2 regions of the Streptomyces sp. NPDC093111 genome follow, and region 2 is predicted to be linked to the other one. Evidence: riboswitches for the same ligand, from Rfam matches in the RefSeq annotation. Region 2 holds a riboswitch; the other holds the start of a gene.
What was found. Region 2 has a riboswitch for cyclic di-AMP ahead of AB0Q96_RS33245 (M23 family metallopeptidase). Riboswitches for the same ligand answer to the same signal wherever they lie in the genome.
Positions count from the first base shown of each region.

Region 1 (5,086 bases), on a different contig from region 2:
GGCGGGGTGGCGCGCTCGGTGAAGAAGATGCGCGGCTATCTGCTCGAACTGATCCACAAGAAGCGCGAGGCCCCGGGGGACGACCTGATCTCCGGGCTCATCAGGGCCTCCGACCACGGCGAGCACCTGACCGAGAACGAGGCCGCCGCGATGGCCTTCATCCTTCTCTTCGCGGGCTTCGAGACCACGGTCAACCTCATCGGCAACGGCGTGTACGCGCTGCTGCGCCACCCGGAGCAGCGGGCGCGGCTCCAGGAGTCGATCGCGGCGGGCGAGACCGGACTCCTGGAGACGGGCGTCGAGGAGCTGCTGCGGTACGACGGTCCGGTGGAGATGGCGACCTGGCGGTTCGCCACCCGGGCGCTGACGATCGGCGGGCAGGAGATCCCGGCCGGCGACCCCGTTCTCGTGGTGCTGGCCGCCGCCGACCGCGATCCGGAGAGGTTCGACCGGCCCGGCACCCTGGATCTGGCGCGGCGCGACAACCAGCATCTCGGGTACGGGCACGGCATCCACTACTGTCTGGGGGCTCCGCTGGCGCGCCTGGAGGGGCAGACGGCGCTGGCGACGCTCCTGACTCGCCTGCCGGACCTGCGACTTGGGGCCGACCCGGAGGAACTGCGGTGGCGCGGCGGGCTGATCATGCGTGGCCTGCGCACGCTTCCGGTGGAGTTCAGCGCTTCCCACAAAGGGCCGCGCGACTGACGCATAGCTGACGGGGCGTCAAGAATGTGATCTTCGCGTGATCTCCGCTGCATCGACTTGTGACTCACGTTCGAATGCCGCTACGTTCACCGGAATCTCAGCCGCCACGCGAAAGGCAGTCCGTATGCGCTCCGGGAACGGACGACACCGCAGACCCCGCCAGGCCCCCGCCCTCGTCGTCGCGGCGGGTGTCACCGGCTCGGCCCTGGCCCTGCCGTTGCTCGCCACCGGCTCCGCCTCCGCGGCGGACGCCCCGACCTGGGACCGGGTCGCCGAATGCGAGTCGGGCGGCGCGTGGAGCGCCAACTTCGGCAACGGGCTCTACGGCGGTCTCCAGTTCACCCAGGAGAGCTGGGAGAAGCACGGCGGCCTGGCGTACGCGCCGAGCCCCGACCTCGCCAGCCGGGCGCAGCAGATCGCCATCGCCGACAAGGCGCTCGCCGCGGGCGACACCCAGTGGGCCACCTGCGCCCCGATCGCCGGCCTGAAGAACGACGGCAGGAAGCCCGCCGTCTCCCCGGGGTCCGCCGCGAAGCCCAAGGCGTCCACGGGCCCGGTCGCCGAGTCCAACCGGACGGACGGCCGTCCGGCCGGCTCGGGGGCGAGCACCACGACCCCGGCCACCCCGGCCGCCCCGGTGACCCCGGCCACCCCGTCGGGCACCGCCACGACCCCGCCCGCGACCCCGGCCACCCCCGACGGCTCCGCGACGCCGGGCACGCCGGACGGCTCCGTCACGCCCGGTACGCCGGTGACGCCCGGTACGCCCGACGCGACGGACCCGGCCTCTCCCGGCACGGGCAAGCACCGCGGTGACGCCGCGTCGGAGAATTCGGGCAACTCGGACACCACGCCTGAATCCGGGCGTCACGCGGCCCCGGCTGACGGGTCGACGGGTGACGTGACCGGCGGTAAGGGCTCGGCGGAGAGCGCGGTCGCCGGGAAGAAGGCGGACAACTCGGGCAAGGCCGACGAATACACCGTCAAGCCGGGTGACAGCCTGTCGGACATTGCGCAGGAGAACGCGCTGCCCGGCGGGTGGGCCGCCCTCTATGACGCCAACAAGAACACGGTCGGCGCCGACCCGGACCTCATCATCCCTGGTCAGAGCCTTGAGTTGAAGGCCGAAACCGTCGCGGCGGCGGAGTAGTTCGCTGCTGAATGTCCGTTATGAGTAAGTGAGACATGGGTCTCTCTTGCCGAACTGGCGTGTCACGTCCGCAAAGTTTGCTTGCGTCGCCCCTCACCTGCGCAAACACCCCTCCCGGGGGAGCAAGTAGGGGCGATATTTCCGGGTTGATGGTCTTTGAACTTCCCCCGGGTCTATGTCTACGGTCATCACCGCTCGCCACCGCGGGCCCCGTCGACCGGTACGCCGAATCCTGCCGCCGACCGACGGGAAGTCGTCGCGCAAGCGCCGAAGGCAGGACCGGGGGACCCAAGGTAAGTGCCGGCCCCGGCCGTTGAGACAGACGGCCGACGATCGGCTTGGGGTGAAGCCGCGTGCAAGGACACGCGGCCGGGCAACTCACTCGCCCGAACCCGACAGCTCACCTCGTAGGCGTCGGTGAGGAGAATTCCCATGCTGTTTTCCGGTAACAAGGGCAAACACCGCCGTCCCTCCAAGGCCACCCGCGTCGCCACGCTCGTCGGCGTCACCGGTGTCGCCGTCGCCGCCCCGCTGATGACCGCGGGCACCGCCTCGGCCGCCACCACCTCCGAGTGGGACGCCGTCGCCGCGTGCGAGTCCGGCGGCAACTGGTCCATCAACACCGGCAACGGTTACTACGGCGGCCTGCAGTTCTCGGCCTCCACCTGGGCCGCGTACGGCGGCACCGCCTACGCCGCGACCGCCAACCAGGCGTCGAAGTCGCAGCAGATCGCCATCGCCGAGAAGGTCCTGGCCGGCCAGGGCAAGGGCGCGTGGCCGAGCTGTGGCGTGGGTCTCTCCAACGCCGCGTACGACGGTGGCTCCGCCTCGTCGAGCTCGTCGAGCCCCAGCTCCTCCTCTTCCTCCTCCAGCTCCTCCTCGTCGAAGCGCTCCACCGAGCAGCCGACGACCCGCAGCGAGCAGCGCCAGGCGCCGAAGACCACGTCGAAGAAGACCGTCTCCAAGAAGACGGTCACCACTCCGACCGGCAAGAAGGTGCAGAAGGGCGACGGCGAGTACAAGGTCGTCGCCGGCGACACCCTCAGCAAGATCGCCCAGGCGCACGGCGTCAAGGGCGGCTGGGCCAAGCTGTTCGAGCTGAACAAGGACGTCGTCGACAACGCCGACCTGATCTACCCGGGCCAGCAGCTCCACCTCAAGTGAGCCTGACGACCCACCCGCGGTGACCACCCCGGTCCGTAGCGCCTTCCCCCGTGCGCTCCGGACCGGGGTTTCCCCGTTCAGACCCCTACCGATCGGTAGTGACGGGTCTTTCGTCCTCAGATACGTGCCCTTGGGTCCTTTTTCGTCCCAGGGGGCGGGCGTCCGGCTGGCCGGAGGCCCGGAGCCGGTTAGGCTCATGTCGCAAGGCGAACGAGACCTTGCCGCATGCGTCACAACCAGCGTCACATCCCAGAAGGAGATGCTCGTGCCGTCCATCGACGTCGTCGTAGCCCGGGAAATCCTGGACTCCCGAGGCAACCCCACGGTCGAGGTCGAGGTCGGCCTCGACGACGGCAGCACCGGTCGTGCTGCCGTGCCGTCCGGTGCCTCCACCGGTGCGTTCGAGGCCCTTGAGCTCCGCGACGGTGACCCCAACCGTTACCAGGGCAAGGGTGTCGAGAAGGCCGTCCTCGCGGTCATCGAGCAGATCGGCCCGGAGCTCGTCGGCTACGACGCCACCGAGCAGCGTCTGATCGACCAGGCGATGTTCGACCTGGACGCCACCCCGGACAAGTCCTCGCTCGGCGCCAACGCCATCCTCGGCGTCTCCCTCGCCGTCGCGCACGCCGCGTCCGAGGCCTCGGACCTGCCGCTCTTCCGCTACCTCGGCGGCCCGAACGCGCACCTGCTGCCCGTTCCGATGATGAACATCCTGAACGGCGGCTCGCACGCCGACTCCAACGTGGACATCCAGGAGTTCATGATCGCGCCGATCGGCGCCGAGTCCTTCTCCGAGGCCCTGCGCTGGGGCACCGAGGTCTACCACACCCTCAAGAAGGTCCTGAAGGACAAGGGCCTGTCCACCGGCCTCGGCGACGAGGGCGGCTTCGCCCCGAACCTGGAGTCCAACCGCGCCGCGCTCGACCTCATCCTGGAGGCCGTCAAGCAGGCCGGCTACGTCCCGGGCAAGGACATCGCGCTCGCGCTCGACTGCGCCGCCTCCGAGTTCTACAAGGACGGCAAGTACGAGTTCGAGGGCAAGTCCCGCTCGGCCGCCGAGATGACCGAGTACTACGAGGAGCTCGTCTCCGCGTACCCGCTGGTCTCCATCGAGGACCCGCTGTTCGAGGACGACTGGGCCGGCTGGAAGGTCATCACCGACAAGCTGGGCGCCAAGGTGCAGCTGGTCGGCGACGACCTGTTCGTCACCAACCCGGAGCGCCTCGCCCGCGGCATCGAGGAGGGCTCCGCGAACGCCCTCCTGGTCAAGGTCAACCAGATCGGCTCGCTGACCGAGACCCTGGACGCCGTCGAGCTGGCCCAGCGCAGCGGCTTCAAGTGCATGATGTCGCACCGCTCCGGCGAGACCGAGGACGTCACCATCGCCGACCTCGCCGTCGCCACCAACTGCGGCCAGATCAAGACCGGCGCCCCGGCCCGCTCCGAGCGCGTCGCCAAGTACAACCAGCTGCTGCGCATCGAGGAGATCCTCGACGACGCCGCGGTCTACGCCGGCCGCAGCGCCTTCCCGCGCTTCAAGGGCTGACACCTGCTCTGATCCGTACGTCCCCGCACTCGGTCCCGTACCGTGTGCGGGGACGTGCGTGTGAAGAGGGCCGGAAGCGACAGGGGAGGCGTACGACATGGCCGTGAAGGACCGGGACCGGTTCTCGACCGCGACCCGGATCAGGCTGCTCGGCGAGCAGACCGCCGCCCGTGTCTACCGCTCCCAGACCCGCCGCCAGGCCCGCCGCTCCCGCCTCACCGGCCGCGCGGCCTTCCTCGCGCTGGTCGTCTGCTCGCTCGTGGTGGCGCTCGCCTACCCGATGCGGCAGTACGTCTCCCAGCAGGGCGAGATCGACGACCAGCAGCGCCGGTCCGCCGAGGCCGCCCAGCGGGTCGAGGAGCTGCGGGACGAGAAGGCCCGCCTCCAGGACCCCGCCTATGTGCGCCGGCTCGCCCGCGAGCACCTGCACTACCTGATGCCCGGCGAGACCGGCTTCACCGTGAACGACCCGGACGCGGAGCACCGGCCCCGCACCGACCAGGGTGCGACGGACCGCCCCT
Region 1 is NZ_JBFBNW010000007.1:45,586-50,671, reverse strand. Features, by position in the region: gene AB0Q96_RS13525 (cytochrome P450) at 1-705, shown strand, start outside; gene AB0Q96_RS13520 (transglycosylase family protein) at 830-1,855, shown strand; cyclic di-AMP (ydaO/yuaA leader) riboswitch at 2,111-2,284, shown strand; gene AB0Q96_RS13515 (transglycosylase family protein) at 2,288-3,019, shown strand; gene eno (phosphopyruvate hydratase) at 3,279-4,565, shown strand; gene AB0Q96_RS13505 (septum formation initiator family protein) at 4,663-5,086, shown strand, end outside.
Region 1: another riboswitch for cyclic di-AMP. It lies ahead of AB0Q96_RS13515 (transglycosylase family protein); the one in region 2 lies ahead of AB0Q96_RS33245 (M23 family metallopeptidase).

Region 2 (5,086 bases):
GAGCCGTACGCGGAGCAGATGCTGGAAGTGCTCAGCGCGCACCCCGACTTCGAGAACACCCAGGCCGACGGCGGCTACGCGCCCCGGCCCGGGTACCGGCCGCTGACCCGGTTCGAGGGGCAGGGCCTCGACAAGGGGCACGTCGTCCACGACCTGCTGTTCCGCAGGCGCTGAGCTCACCCGAGGCGGCGAGGGGCGGGTTTTCCACAGGCTGCGGGAACCCCCTCGCCGGTGTCGGTGCCGCTCGTTAGGGTCGTTCCGTGTCGTCGAACCCGATCGTCGGATCCACCACCGAGCCCGTCCCCGCCCCGGCCCCGGCCACGGCGGTCATCCCCGCGCCCGCACCCGTGCCCGCCCTGGAGACCGACCAGCCGGACTTCGCGGCGGTCCCGGAGCGTGCCAAGTGGCGGTACAAGCCGCGCCGCGCCTTCTGGCGCAGCAAGGTGCTGCGGGCCGTCACGCTGATCACCCTGCTCGCGCTGTGCGCCCTGGCGATCCTGGCCCTGGTCCGGGAGGAGACCGGCACCGAGGGCTTCCTCGTCGGCCTCGGCCTCGCGGTCCTGCCCGTACCGCTGCTGATGGCCGCGTTCCGCTGGCTCGACCGGGTCGAACCGGCCCCCTGGAAGAACCTGCTGTTCGCCCTCGCCTGGGGCGCGTTCGCCTCCACGCTGGTCGCGATCCTGGCCAACTCCTTCGCGGTGGAGTGGATCAGCAGCGCCACCGCCGACCCCGGCTCCGCCGACACCCTCGGCGCGACCGCGGTCGCCCCGGTCGTGGAGGAGACCGCCAAGGGCGCGGCCGTTCTGCTGCTCTTCCTCTTCCGCCGCCGGGACTTCACGGGCCCGGTCGACGGCCTCGTCTACGCCGGGTTCACGGCCACCGGCTTCGCGTTCACCGAGAACATCCTCTACCTGGGCAACGCCTTCGGCGAGGACCAGGAGATCGGCTCCACCGGGCTCGGCTCCATGACCTTCGGGACCTTCCTCGTCCGGATCATCATGTCGCCGTTCGCCCACCCGCTGTTCACCTCGCTCACCGGCCTCGGCTTCGGCTTCGCCGCCGCCCTCGCGGCCGGCGCCCGCTTCCGCCGCACCCGGCTGGTGCTGTTCCCGCTCACCGGCCTGCTGCTCGGCATGGGCATGCACGCCCTGTGGAACGGTTCGGCGACCTTCCACCCGCTGGCGTTCCTCGCCGTGTACGGGATGTTCATGGTCCCGGTCTTCGCCCTGCTGACCTGGCTCGCGATATGGAGCCGGCAGAAGGAGCTGCGCACGATATCCGGCGAGCTCCCGGCCTACGCGACGGCCGGGTGGCTCGCGCACGACGAACCGCTCGCGCTCTCCTCGATGCGGGCCCGCGCGCTGGCCCGCGGCTTCGCCGCCCGTACGTACGGGAAGGCGGCCGCGCAGGCGGTCGGCGAGTACGAGTCCTTCGCCACCACGCTGGCCTTCCTGCGCCACCGGGCCGGACGCGGCCAGGCGGCCCCGGACTTCGCGGCCCGCGAGCAGGAGCTGCTGCACCACCTGTGGCAGCGCAGGCAGGTGGCCTCGCCCGCGCTCACCTACGCCGCACGGGCCACGGGCCGGGTCTGGGCGCCGCCGCAGTACCTGGACTACGGCGGCTACAACCCGTACCGCAGCTAGTACGGCGGCGGCCGGCGCGGGCGGCGGGGCGGTCGGGTCAGACCGCCGATGCCTCGTCCAGCACCGCGAGCTCCGCGGGCGTCAGCTCCAGGTCGGCGACGGCGACGAGGGCGGGCAGCTGCTCGACCGTGCGGGCCGAGGCGATCGGAGCGACGACGGTGGGGCGGGAGGCCAGCCAGGCCAGGGCGACGGTGGCCGGCTCGGCGTCGTGCGCCTCGGCGACCGCGTCGAGCGCGGCGAGCACCTTCTGGCCCCGCTCGGTCTCCAGGTGCTTGGCCGCTCCCTCGGCGCGGACGCTGGCCACGGTGGTGCCGGGGCGGTACTTGCCGGTGAGGAAGCCCGAGGCGAGCCCGAAGTACGGCACGGCGGCGAGGCCGGCCCGCTCGGCGGTCTCCAGGAGGGCGCCCTCGTAGGTCTCGCGGGAGACCAGGTTGTAGTGCGGCTGGAGGGCGACGTAGCGGGCGAGCCCCTCGGCCTCGGCGAAGTCGAGCGAGGCGCGCAGCCGCTCCGGGGAGATGTTGGAGGCGGCGACGGCCCGGACCTTGCCGTCCTTCACCAGCTGGTCGAGCGCGGTGACGATCTCCTCGACCGGCACCGACTCGTCGTCGAAGTGCGTGTAGAAGAGGTCGATGTAGTCCGTGCCGAGGCGGCGCAGCGACTCCTCGACGGCGCCCTTGATGGTGGCCGCGCCGAGCCCCTTGAAGCGGGGGTGGGCACCGGCCTTGGTCGCCACGAGGACGTCGGCGCGCTTGCCGCGGGAGGCGAGCCAGCGGCCGATGACGGTCTCGGACTCACCGCCCTCGTGGCCCTCGGCCCACGCGGAGTAGACGTCGGCGGTGTCGACGAAGTTGCCGCCCGCGGCGGTGTACGCGTCGAGGACGGCGAAGGACTGCGCCTCGTCGGCGCTCCAGCCGAAGACGTTGCCGCCGAGGGCGAGCGGGAAGACGTGCAGGTCGGAGGAGCCCAGCTTGCGGAGAGAAGTCATGGGTTGATCAACCCCCCGCACGGCCGGGCCTATTCCGCTTCGGCGAAGGACGTCCGGACGGATGTCCGGGCGCGGGCCCCGGCGGACGTCAGAGGCTGAGGCCCTTCGACCGCAGCCAGCTCGCCGGGTCGATGCCGCCGCCGGACGGGGTGTGGACCTCCAGGTGGAGGTGGGGGCCGGTGACGTTGCCGGTGGCGCCGACCCGGCCGATGGTGTCGGCGGTGCCGACGGACTGGCCCGCGCCGACCGTCATCGAGGACAGGTGGCAGTACCAGACCTCGGTGCCGTCCTCGAGTTCGAGGACGATCCGGTAGCCGTACGAGCCGGACCAGCCGGCCGACTTCACGGTGCCGCTGTGGACGGCCTTGACCGGGGTGCCGGTGGGCGCGGCGAAGTCCAGGCCGGTGTGGTAGCCGGAGGACCACATCGAGCCGGCCTCGCCGTAGGTGGAGGTCAGCGTGTACGAGGAGGTGGGCAGCGAGTAGCTGGCGGCCAGCTTGGCCAGGCGCTCGGCCTCGGCCTTCGCCGCGGCTTCCGCCTCGGCCTTCTTCTTCGCCTCGGCCGCCGCCTTCTCCGCCGCCTCGGCCTTCGCCTCGGCCTCCTTCGCCGCCTTCTCGGCGGCGGCCTTCTGCGCCGCCTCCTTCTCGGCGGTGTCGGCGGCGGCCTGCTGCTGCTCGGCCTGCTGGAGGATGCGGGCGCGCAGCGCCTCGCCGGCGTCGGCGGCCTGCTGCTTGGACCCCGCGGGCGCGTCGGCGGAGGTGCTGTCCTCGGGCGCGGTGTAGGTGAGGGCGGTGAGCGGCTGCGCGTTGTTCGCGACCTGCGCGCTGTCGCCGGAGCCCTTGTCCTTGCCGCCGATCAGGTCGCCGATGCCGGGGAGCGCGGAGGCGTCGGGCAGGTCGAGGTCCGGCAGGGAGATGGCGACCGGGGGCTTCTCCTGCGCGGTGGCCAGGCCGCCCGCGCCGACGGCGGCGATGACGCCGACACCGAGGACGGTGGAGGAGCGGGCGAAGTTGGAGCGCTGCTTGACGACCCGGTGCCGGCCGCCGGAGCGGTTCTGGGCCCGCAGCGAGTCCTCGGTGGGGTTCCATTCCTCCCCGCCCGCGCCCGCGGCGCCATGGGCGCCGAAAGAGTCGAAGGGGGCTTCGGGAGCAGGGGTGTCGGACGCCACGGAGGCGCTCTCCTTTCCTTCCTTCTCGCCTACCGGGTTAGCTGACGGGTTCGGAGCAGGAAGGTCTCCTACGGGTGTGCCGCACGGGTGCGGCGTGGCCCGATTCACCCCAAGTGGTGGTTCCCCGGTTCCCTTGCGGGATTCGGCGCACGCGCACGGTGCCGTCTCTTGCGACGGCTGTGACGACCGCGCTGCGTTATCGAACGTTAATAGACACGGCCTCCCGATTCCAAGCCGTTCCCCTTGATCATTAGCTGAATTGAGAGGGAATGGCCCGAGTTGACCCCCGGTCAGACAGGATCCGCGTCACAGCGGGAATCTGACGTTGCATCAATTGTTATCGGAGCGACACCCCTCGACTACGTCCCGTCACCACCGTTCCGAGGCCCGTCCGGAGGCCCTTCCCGCGACCCGTCCCGAGGCACCTCCCGCGACCCGTCCCGAGGCGCCCCCCGCCCCCCTTCGGACGGCGCCCCCGCCGACGTCTCCGGGGCCTCCTCCGGCGGCACCACCGGCATGGTCCGGCGCCGTTCCGGCTGTCCCGCCGCCGGGCGGCTCACCGCGAGCAGCGCCATGTCGTCGTTCGAACCCCCGCCGGTGTGCCGGCGCACATCCGCCACCAGCGCGTCCAGGAGTTCCTCCGGGCCGGGGAAGAGCCGCCCCGCGAGCCGCTCCGCCGGATCGTAGAAGACCCCGCGCGCGTCCCGCGCCTCCGAGAGACCGTCCGTGTAGAGCAGCAGCGTCGCGCCCACCGGGTACGGCCTCTCGTCGGCCCGGTCGGGCCACATCGCCAGCTCTCCCATCCCCAGCGGCAGCGCGGGCTCGGTCGGCTGGAGCCGACCGACCCCGCCGTCCCCGTACAGCAGCAGCGGCTCCGGGTGCCCCCGGTTCACGACCCGCACGACACCGCCGCCACCGCCGCCACCACCCTCGGCGCGCGGGATCTCCGCGAGGACCGCCGTCGTGAACCCCTCGAAGGCGTCGAGCCCGTCCCGCCGCGTGCCCTCGCGGTCCAGCGCCCCTTCCAGCCGCTGTGCCACGCCCTCCAGCGTGGGCTCCAGCTCGGCCGCCTCCCGGAAGGCGCCGATGACCACGGCCACGGCCTCCACCGCGTCGAGCCCCTTGCCCCGCACGTCGCCGACGATCAGCCGTACGCCGTAGGGCGTGTCCTGGACGGCGAACAGGTCGCCGCCGATGAACGCGTCGGCCTGCGCCGCCTCGTACCGGGCCGCGATCCGCAGCCCGCCGATCCGCTCGGCGGGCGTCGGCAGCACCGCCTTCTGCACCGTC
Region 2 is NZ_JBFBNW010000024.1:92,755-97,840, reverse strand. Features, by position in the region: gene trmB (tRNA (guanosine(46)-N7)-methyltransferase TrmB) at 1-174, shown strand, start outside; gene AB0Q96_RS33255 (PrsW family intramembrane metalloprotease) at 348-1,643, shown strand; gene AB0Q96_RS33250 (aldo/keto reductase) at 1,681-2,628, opposite strand; gene AB0Q96_RS33245 (M23 family metallopeptidase) at 2,717-3,796, opposite strand; cyclic di-AMP (ydaO/yuaA leader) riboswitch at 3,808-3,954, opposite strand; gene AB0Q96_RS33240 (PP2C family protein-serine/threonine phosphatase) at 4,156-5,086, opposite strand, start outside.